DNA from 3 places in the Glutamicibacter sp. St.4D3 genome. Region 2 is predicted to be linked to each of the others. Evidence: riboswitches for the same ligand, from Rfam matches in the RefSeq annotation. Region 2 holds a riboswitch; each other region holds the start of a gene.
What was found. Region 2 has a riboswitch for S-adenosylmethionine ahead of AC6I21_RS05705 (methionine ABC transporter ATP-binding protein). Riboswitches for the same ligand answer to the same signal wherever they lie in the genome.
Positions count from the first base shown of each region.

Region 1: it holds a riboswitch for S-adenosylmethionine, as region 2 does, so the genes downstream of both, AC6I21_RS02605 (hypothetical protein) here and AC6I21_RS05705 (methionine ABC transporter ATP-binding protein) in region 2, are expected to answer to the same signal.
Region 3: it holds a riboswitch for S-adenosylmethionine, as region 2 does, so the genes downstream of both, AC6I21_RS13230 (OsmC family protein) here and AC6I21_RS05705 (methionine ABC transporter ATP-binding protein) in region 2, are expected to answer to the same signal.

Region 1 is NZ_AP039380.1:549,308-552,572, reverse strand. It holds gene AC6I21_RS02620 (sodium:solute symporter family protein) at 1-36, shown strand, start outside; gene AC6I21_RS02615 (intradiol ring-cleavage dioxygenase) at 175-1,095, shown strand; gene AC6I21_RS02610 (DinB family protein) at 1,140-1,727, shown strand; SAM riboswitch class IV at 1,741-1,855, shown strand; gene AC6I21_RS02605 (hypothetical protein) at 1,875-2,198, shown strand; gene AC6I21_RS02600 (VIT1/CCC1 transporter family protein) at 2,233-3,265, shown strand, end outside.
Region 2 is NZ_AP039380.1:1,237,702-1,240,966, reverse strand. It holds gene AC6I21_RS05715 (MetQ/NlpA family ABC transporter substrate-binding protein) at 1-403, opposite strand, end outside; gene AC6I21_RS05710 (methionine ABC transporter permease) at 446-1,171, opposite strand; gene AC6I21_RS05705 (methionine ABC transporter ATP-binding protein) at 1,180-1,989, opposite strand; SAM riboswitch class I at 2,064-2,153, opposite strand; gene AC6I21_RS05700 (plasmid pRiA4b ORF-3 family protein) at 2,428-3,265, opposite strand, start outside.
Region 3 is NZ_AP039380.1:2,866,389-2,869,653, reverse strand. It holds gene AC6I21_RS13235 (cytochrome P450) at 1-912, opposite strand, end outside; gene AC6I21_RS13230 (OsmC family protein) at 981-1,520, opposite strand; SAM riboswitch class IV at 1,552-1,673, opposite strand; gene AC6I21_RS13225 (MarR family winged helix-turn-helix transcriptional regulator) at 1,879-2,328, opposite strand; gene AC6I21_RS13220 (bifunctional 3-phenylpropionate/cinnamic acid dioxygenase ferredoxin subunit) at 2,513-2,830, shown strand; gene AC6I21_RS13215 (NAD(P)/FAD-dependent oxidoreductase) at 2,831-3,265, shown strand, end outside.

The sequences.
Region 1 (3,265 bases), 690 kb from region 2:
AGCGTGGAGGGCGTGCAGGACTCCGCGGTGCGCTAAGCACAAGGTCATAGCGGCCACATAGCCGCAACTGTGCCGGAACCCAATACCGGCGCATATCCTCAAAGGCACCATCGGGCAACAGGCCCGGTGGTGCCCTTGGTTTTAAAGCTGCCCCGGATGCACAAAGGAGCCGTCATGACATCCACCCCGCCAGGACGCTGGTTCAACAACCGCCCCCTGCCCCGCCCGGGCGAAGACTTGGAGGATCAGGGGCTGGGGTTTGACGTGCAGACCCTGCTCGACCGGCGCCAGATGCTCACCGCCATGGGGCTGGGCACCCTGGCCTTCACCCTGTCCGCCTGCGCCCCCACCGCCGGAACCGGTTCACGGGGCGCGGCTGAAATCCCCGAGGAGACGGCCGGCCCCTACCCCGCGGACGGGTCCAACGGTCCGGACGTGCTGGAGCGTTCCGGGATCGTGCGCAGCGATATCCGTTCCAGCTTCGACGGCGCCACGGGCACCGCTCAGGGCATCGAGATGCAGCTGCAGCTGCGCATCCTGGACAGCGCGAAGGACAACGCCCCGATGATCGGGGTGGCCGTCTACGTCTGGCAGTGCGACCGCCAGGGCCGCTACTCGATGTACTCCACCGGGGTGCAGGAGGAAAACTACCTGCGTGGCGTGCAGCTCAGCGACCAGGACGGGATGGTGCGCTTCACCAGCATCTTCCCGGCCTGCTATGCCGGGCGCTGGCCGCACATCCACTTTGAAATCTACCCGGACGAGCATTCGGTCACCGATGCGGCCAACGCGATCGCCACCTCCCAGGTGGCCCTGCCCCAAGAGGCGTGCGAGCAGGTGTACGCCACCGTGGGCTATGAGCCCTCGGTCAAGAACCTGGCCGCGGTGAGCCTGCGCAGCGACAACGTCTTCGGCGACGACGCCGGCGCCAGCCAGCTGGCCGCCGTCACCGGCAGCAACACCGAGGGCTACCGGGTGAGCCTGGAGGTCCCGGTCGATACCCGCACCACACCGGGTACCGGGCAGGAGCCGGGCGCCGGTGAGCGCCCCGGCGCCCGGCCGCCGACCCGGCCTGCGGCGAGCGCTGCCCCGTAAACACCCCCTGTTGCCGCGGCGGCTGCTGCACTAGACTGCAGCCCATGGACAGCGAAGTCACCGCGCGCAAGCAGCGTTTGCGCCGCTACCTGGATCATGCCCGGCAGGCGGCGCTGTGGAAGGCCGAGAATCTGGACGAAGCCCAGCTGCGTCGGCCCATGGTGCCCAGCGGCACCAACGTCCTGGGGGTCATCAACCACCTGGCGGTCATGGAATTCGGCTACTTCAGCTATTGTCTCAAACGCCCGGTGGACAGTCCCCGGGCCGTGCAGGCCTTCACCTCCGAAGACCCGATGGCGGACTTCGTGGTGGAGGCGGACACCGGCGCCGCCGACGTGCTGCAGTTCTACCGCCAGGCGATCGACGCGGCCAACACCGCCTTCGAGGAACTGGAGCTGGACGCCCCGGCCTCGGTGCCCTGGTGGGGTGAGGACAGTGAAACCACCCTGGAGCACCTGATGCTGCACATGGTGGGGGAAACCTCCCGCCACGCCGGGCACCTGGATCTGGTGCGCGAACTGATTGACGGGCAGACGGGCCTGTCCGCGCAGAACGGGAACCTGCCGGAGTTCAGTGACGAGCAGTGGAAGGAACATTACGCACGGCTGAAGAAGATCGCCGACTCCGTGTAGCATCGAAGCGTAGCTTCACGAGATGCGGCGCCAAGCTCCGACTGGCCGCACACCAACCCCAGGTTCATGGGTGGTTCGGATGAGGAAGCGGTCCGCGGCACCAGCTTGTGCCCGGGCAAGAGCTAGCCTGAAAGGCCGGTGCCTGCGATGCCCGCCGTTCCCGTCCTGCCGCTGATCGACCTGCACAGCGGAGAAGTGCAATTTACCCTCCATGGCGCCTGGCAGGTGCTGCACACCAGTGAGCCGCAACGGCTGCTGCGGCTGCTCACCCGCGCGGCCGGCCCGGCCCGGTTCGATCCGGCCCACCGGCGGCTGCTGGTGTTCCTGCCCCGGCGCGGCACCAGCGGCGGGCGTCCGGTGGCTTTTAGCCTTGCCAAATTCCCCGCCCACCCCTCGGTCACTACACTGGATGCCGATGACGGACGCGCCGCGGAGCACCGCGGGGTCCGTCCCCTGCCACAGCTGCTGTAGGCAGGAGGCCTGACTGAGGAGATTCACTGCCGTGATGACCGTCAATCCCCCTTCTTCCCCCACCCCGGCGCAGGTTCGGCGCTGGCGCAAATACCTGGCCGATGAGATCGCCGAGGGTGCGATCTACCGCGAACTGGCTTCGCGGCGCACCGGGCAGGAACGCCAGGTGCTGCTCGGACTGGCCGAAGCCGAGGCCCGCCATGAGGCGCACTGGCGCGAACTGCTCGGCGACCAGGCCCGACCCAGCCGCCCCTCGCTGCGCCGCACCGTGCTGCGTTTCCTGGCCCGGCACTTCGGGTCGGTGTTCGTGCTGGCCCTGGCCCAGCGCGCGGAGGGAGATTCCCCCTACGCCAAGGACGCGGACGCCCCGGCCCACATGGCCGCCGACGAACTGGTGCACGAGGAAGTGGTGCGCGCCCTGGCCACCGCCGGGCGCACCCGGCTGGCCGGCAACTTCCGGGCAGCGGTGTTCGGCGCCAATGACGGGCTGGTCTCCAACTTCGCGTTGGTGCTGGGCATCGGTGCCACCGGGGTGGCTTCCTCCTTCGTCCTCTTCGCCGGCATCGCCGGCCTGCTGGCCGGCGCGCTGTCCATGGCGGCGGGCGAATATGTCTCGGTGCGTTCCCAGCGTGAACTGCTCACCGCTTCCCGGCCCACCCAGGTGACGCTCTCCGCGGCGCAGGACCTGGACCTGGACGCGAACGAACTGGTGCTGATCTACAAGGCGCGCGGCATGAGCGATGAGGACGCCGAGCACCGGGCCGCCGAACGCATGGGGCTGTTCACCTGCGACTGCAACCCCTCATTCTCACTGCAGCCGGAGCTGCGCGGTGAGGAGCTGGCCCGCGAGCACGAGGAACTGGGTTCGGCCCCGGGGGCGGCGGCTTCCTCGTTCCTGTTCTTCGCCTCCGGCGCGGTCGTGCCGATCCTCCCGTTCATCTTCGGGATGTCCGGGCTGCCCTCCATCATCCTGGCCGCCGTCCTGGTGGGAGCGGCCCTGATGTTTACCGGCGGCGTGGTGGGTCTGCTTTCCGGGGCCTCGCCCCTGAAGCGCGGGTTGCGCCAGC
Region 2 (3,265 bases):
CATCGGGCAGTTCCTCCGCCGACTTGTGCTTGGTCGAGTACAGCCCGGCCGGTGAACCGTACATGTAGAAGGCCGGGTCCACCTCGATGTTCTGATCCGCCGTGAACTGCTCCAGGTAGGCTGCGTGCTGGAAGAAATTCGCGTCATATTCACCGTTCGCCACCACGTGGTTGGGCTGGACAATGTCGGTGACGTAGGTCGCCTGCACATCCCATCCCTGTTCCTCCAGGATGCGCTCGGCGATCTTCGTGGGCTCCTGGGTGGGCGCCGATTCGGTGACGATCAGCTTGATGGTCTTGTCGTTCCCGGCATTGACATTGCCGGTCAAACCGCATGAAGCCAGCAGACCGGTGACGGCCAAGGCGGCTGCTGAGGTGATGATCCTGCGACGAGTCAGTGACATGGTGTTCCTTTGAAGTAGTGAAGGTGAAGTAACGGGTGCTGGCTATCGTTTGTCGTAGCGCCGGGCCAGCGCAGTGCCGGAGACCTGCACCAGGTGCACCAGCGCGATCATCAGCACGATGGCCAGGAGCATGACACCGGTCTCGTAGCGGTAGTAGCCGTAGCGGATGGCGAAGTCGCCGATCCCTCCGCCGCCAACCAGTCCTGCCATGGCCGAGTAGGAGATGAAGGAGACGGTCATGATGGTGATCGAGCCAAACAGCGCCGGTCGGGCCTCCACCAGCAGGACGTCGCGGATGATCTGCCCGCGGGTGGCGCCCATGGCATTGGCGGCTTCAACGACGCCCGACCCCAGCTGGGTGATGTTCTGTTCCACGAAGCGGGCAAAATAGGGAATCGCGTTGATGGTCAGCGGGACAATCACCGCGGCGGTACCCACCGTTGTTCCGACGATGAACCGGGTGACCGGGATGATCGCGATCAGCAGGATCAGGAACGGGAAGGAGCGGATGGTGTTCACTGCACCATCGACAATGCGGTGCAGCCGCGGTCGGGGCCGCAGGCCCTGCGGTGACATGGAATAGAGCCAGATTCCCAAGGGGGTACCGATCAGGATCGCCAGGGGAATGGAGACCAGCAGCATCGCCAGGGTCTGGCCGATCGCAACTCCGATCTCGGGTCCCAGTTCCAGCAGGCGGTCAATGCTGAACGTGGCCACTGCGCCGTTGCTGCTCGCAGCGGCCGCAAGCGGAAGATAGATTGTGCTCAAGACGTCTCCTAGGATGCGGCAGCCGACAGCTGCGGGGTGCGGTGTTCTTCCTGGCCGGTGGGGCGCTGCAGGACGATCTCGTCACTGATCAGGTAGCGTCCGATCGCGGTATGCGGGCTGAAACCCGGTTGCTTCAACTCGGCCAGGTCAAACTGTTCAACCAGCCGCCCGTCCTCCATTACCGCCACGTTGTCGGCGATGGCCTTGACCACGTTCATTTCGTGGGTGACGATCACGGTGGTAATTCCCAGGTTGGCGTTAATGTCCAGCAGGTATTGGAGCACCGAGGCGGTGGTGCGCGGGTCAACGGCGCTTGTGGGTTCGTCGCACAAAAGCACCTTGGGCTCCGTGGCCAGGGCGCGGGCGATGGCCACGCGCTGCTTTTGGCCGCCGGAGAGCTGGGCCGGATAGGAATGGATCTTGTCGGCCAGGTCCACAATGGCCAACGCCTCCTGGGCCTTCGCTCTCCGTTGGCGGGCGGGAACCCCGGCAAACTTGAGCGAGAGCTCCACATTTTGGGCGGCAGTGCGGTTATTGAGCAGGTTGAAGTGCTGGAAGATCATGCCGATTTGATGGCGTTCGCGCCGCAGCTCTTCCTCTGAAAGTTCTGTCAAGTCCACGCCGCCAACCTGGACCGAACCACTGTCCGGGCGCTGCAGGAGATTGATGTTGCGGATCAGGGTCGATTTTCCCGCTCCCGAGAAACCGATAATTCCTTGGATCGAGCCCCGGGGAATGTCCAGGGACACGTTGTCCACGGCCGTGAAAGCGTCGTTGCCGGTGCCGAAGCTTGTCGATACGTTGCGCAGGCTGATCATGTGTACTCCTCGTCTTTACCGCGACGAAGCGTCCCGGCCGCGCAGCCTCACTGAGGAGGGGTCAGCCAGGAAATTCTCCATCGTTTCTGGCAGTAGCACCGTGCCCCAGGGGGTGGTTGCCGCGACGTCGTAGAGCCAGATCTCTCGGCCGCTCTGGATGGTTTGAAGGTCATCGCCTTCGTTGTCCACCAGTCTGGCGCAGGGATGGAGAACGGCTCAAAGGGCTGGTCACAAGCTGCAATGATCAGTCTTATGGCGACATTTCGGGCGTCACATCCCGTCATCTTCCGCTGTTGTGACGACATGTGAATCGACGGGTGAGGCGGATTGCAGATTGTGGGCACACCAAAGCCATAATGCATGGCCTCTTGGGGCCCGCAGGCCAACAGCGCTGGCAGGCGGTGGACCGGTTCGCCCCGCACACCGGTGCGGCCCGGCTCAGGACACGGGAGCCTGCAGCACCATCCGCGCGAATTCGTCCACGTGTTCCTGGGCAGGCTTTGAGAAGTAGCCGCCGGAGTCCCGTCGGTGCCACCGGGCGAGCTCCTCAAACAGGAGGGCTAGAGTGCTGCGGTGCACGACCGCATGGCGCCCCAGCGGCTGACCCAGCGGCCCCATCCGGTAACCCAGCAAGTTCATGACCTCGGTAATGTAGTCGGACGCCGCGTCGCTCAGCGCCTCGATCCCGGCGGCCCGGCACAACCAGTAGGCGATGGTGCCATCGCGCAGGCCCTCGTCCTTTTCCGCCGTGTTGATGGCGTTGAGCAGATAACGGGCGAGGCGCGGTTCATCCCCGGCCAGTTCACTGCCCTTTTTCGTGGCGAGCACACGCCCGCGGTAGACCCGCACCAGTCCGGCCATGCGCGCCACCTCACGCAATTGGGCCACCGTGGGCATCGTGTGTTCACGCTTGCGCGAGGAGGATTCGTAGTCAATGCCCTCCCACTGCAGGCGCTCCACCAGTTCCGCCACGGCCTTCGGGTTCATCCAGCTGGCGGGGGTGAGCTTGATGCCTTCGCCCTGGGCCAGCTCAATGAGCACCTGGAAAGGCCGAACTATCTCCGTGAAGAACCATTCGGGGATCCGCGCGCCTGCCGCGGCGTCGGTGATTCCGGCCTCGCTGGCTAGGATCAGCGCGTAGCGCCGTACCCCCGAGGGCTTGCCGCGCAGCCACTGGCCAAAGACCGAGTTTCCCGCGAGGAGGCTGAAGTACAGTTCCAGCTCGCGGTTCGCCGCCTGCTGGTTGTAGGTCATCGGGTCGAAGTCGAGCTCATCG
Region 3 (3,265 bases), 1.6 Mb from region 2:
GCGGTTGGCCGAAGCCCACACCACGGTCACCCGCTCACCGGCCGGGATCAGCCGCCCGTTGACTTCCACATCCCGGGTGGTCACCCGGCGGTTGGCAATCAGCGGGGCGTGCGCCCGCAGGATCTCGTCGTTGGCCGCCCCGATCAGCGAGGGATCCTCGCGCAGACGGGTCTGGATTTCCGGGTGGGTGGCCAGGAAATTGGCCAGGATCCCGACACTGGCGGCAATGGTGCCCAGCTCACCGACCGTCCAGTTGCGCAACAGGCTGACCAGCTCCTCGTCGTTCAGCGCCCGGCCGTACACCTGTTCATGCAGCAGTTGGGTCGTCAGGTCCTTCGGCGCGCGGTGGCCGGCCTCGCGCCGCTGCTGGAGCAGCTGGCGAATGTATCCGTCAAACTCCACGGCGATGGCCTTCATCGCCGGTCGGTCCTGGGCCAAGGTGGCCGTGCGGTTCTTCGCGGTCCAGGCGCGCAGCGGTTCCTCCAGCTCCCGCGGCCACCCCAGGAACGCGCTCTGGGCGCGCAGTGCATAGACCTCGGCCAGCTGCTCAATCACGTCGACCGGTTCGTGCAGCGGCAGCTCCCGGAGCAGGCTGAGCGCCACTTCCCGGCACACCGGCTCGAAGCGGCGCATCAGCTCCGGGGTGAAGTAGCGGTCATTGACCGCCCGGTAGACGGTGTGCTCCGGTGGATCCATGCCATTGGGCACGGTCAGCCGCTGGGAGACGGCGTTGCTGAACTTTTCCGGATCACGTAGCACCCGCAGCGCATCTTCGTGCCCCAGCACCGAGTAGCCGAGGAACTCGCTGTGGGCGACGGGGCACTGGGCCCGGAGGCGGTCGTAGGCGGCAATCTGGTCCTCTAGCACCTCCGGGGCCCGTGGGTCCCAGTCCGGCGCGGCTGATGCTGACATGCTGCTTTCCTCCAATGCTCGCCTGGCCTCAGGCTACGCGCTGGCAGGCGGACCGGACAAGGCCCTGGCTAGCGTCCGGACACGAGGACGTTGACGCTCACCGGTACCGGGTTCTTGAAAACGTCCAGCACCGGGCAGTGCTCATCGACCACCCGCTGCAGCTCAAGATAGCGTTCGGTGGATTCCGGGCCGGTGAGCTGCACATCCAGCTGAACACCGGTAAAACCGGGGCGCACCGACGGGGCGGCGCCGAACAGGCCGTGCACATCCAGATCTCCGTTCGCGGTGACCTTGATGTCATCCACCTGGATCCCCAGCTGCTGGGCGTAGAGGCGGTAGACCACGATCTGGCAGGAGGCCAGCGCGGCCAGCGCGTACTCGACCGGGCTGGCGGCCGCGTCGTCCCCGGCCAGCGGCGCCGGCTCGTCGACCTGGAAGGTGTGCCGTCCGGCCTTGATGTCGCTGGCGACCGCACCGGTACCGCTGCCGGTGACGGTGAAGGACAAGCTGCCGTTGGCGGGGTCGGCCGACAGCCGTTCGTTCCATGCCTGCGCGGCGGCATCCAGTCGCTGGGCGCGGTCCTCGGCGAGGGTCAGGGTGCTGGTCATGGGAAATCTTCCCCTTTCTGGCGCAAGGGGGCGCCATCGCTTACGCTGCTGGCCTTCAACAGCGTCGAATCATCACCTGGGGCACCCCGCACAATGGCGCAAATAGGGTTGCCGTCCGACCAGCCAGGGCTTGTACGGTCGGAACTCGTGATTCAGTGTTTCTGTTCTATCCCGCATCGGGCGGGGTGGACAACGAGCCGCGTCATGTTTCGTCATCGAGTCATGTGCGGAGGTAGGTCACGTTCGGGCCGGGCGATGGGGGAGCACGGCGGTGGACCAATGAGGTGTTGCGTCCAGCAGCACCCCGGCCCTCATGGCAAGCGGCACCACGCTGCGCACCCTTTGTCTGCGGCTGCGGTTAACCGGCGTCGGCGGCGTCGGAGTTGTCGTTCAAACGGTGCAGCAGATCGGCGAAACGTTGCACGTCCTCGGTGGACCAGTCCTCCAGCTTGTCCCGCAGGCGCTGGCGCTGCGCCTGACCGCTGGCGTACCAGGCGTCGCGCGCCCGCTCGGTGATGGACACCAGCTGGGCCCGGCCATCCTTGGGATCCGCGGTCCGGGTGATCAGTCCCTGGGTCTCCAACTGCTTGACCAGCCGGGAAATCGTGGCCTTGTCCAGCTGCAGCGATTCGGCAAGGAACCCCTGCTGCTGGGAATCGTGATGCACCAGGATAGCCAGGATCCGGTAACCAGGGGCCTGCAGCTGCGGGTGGATCGCCTTGGCGCGCTGAACCAGGGTCTGGCGGGCGCGCAACAAGGTCGTGGTGAACTCTCTTTCCACCGTGGTGAAAAGTTCTTCGTCATGCATGGAACCATTCTAGGCGGGCGCACACCCCGGCCATGATCTGCCCCGACCTGTTCGGGCTTCCCACGCCGGAACAGGAAACGCTGGCCCAGGGATACGCCCAGCGGGACGTGACCGAGCTACTACGTGAGCGTCCGCAGAAGGTGACAAGATGAGAAAGACTAATTTTAGAACCGAAGGAGAAGCAGTGAGCTACACGGTGGGTCCAGTCGACATGATTCCGGTCGGCGAGGCGCTGAAGGTCGAATCCGATGACAGCGGAGCCAAGGAGGACATCGCCATCTTTCATGCGGAGGACGGCAACTTCTACGCCCTGCAGGATGAGTGCACCCACGAAGTCGCCTCCCTGTCCGAAGGATGGATTGAAGACTGCGAAGTCGAATGCCCGCTGCACGCTTCCCGGTTTAACCTCAAGACCGGCAAGGTCCTGTGCCTGCCAGCCTATGTTGATGCGCGCACCTACAAGGTGGAGGTCATCGACGGGATGCTGGAGCTGCACTTCTAAATGGGTTCAGTGCATATCGTCGGGGCCGGGGTCGCCGGTTTCTCCCTGGCCCACACGCTGATCCAGGCGGGCTATGCCGGAAACATCACGCTCAGCGATCCGGAGGGGCTGCCCTACGATCGCCCGCCCCTGAGCAAGACGCTGGAACGGGTCAACCTCGCACCCCCGGCATGGTTTATTGAGCACTCGGTGCAGCTGCAGCCGCAGCGCATTGACCAGGTCCAGGCACCGGAATCCGAACAGGACTGGCTGGTGCTCGCCACCGGAACCACGCCAAGGAGACTGCAGGTGCCCGGGGCCGAACATGCCCGGGTGATCCATACGGCCAAGGACGCCGAGGACCTGTCACAGAAGCTGTCCTTCGGCGCCTTCGGAACCCAGGTGGTGGTCATCGGTGCCGGGCTCATCGGGGCCGAATTCGCCGCCGCGGCCCGA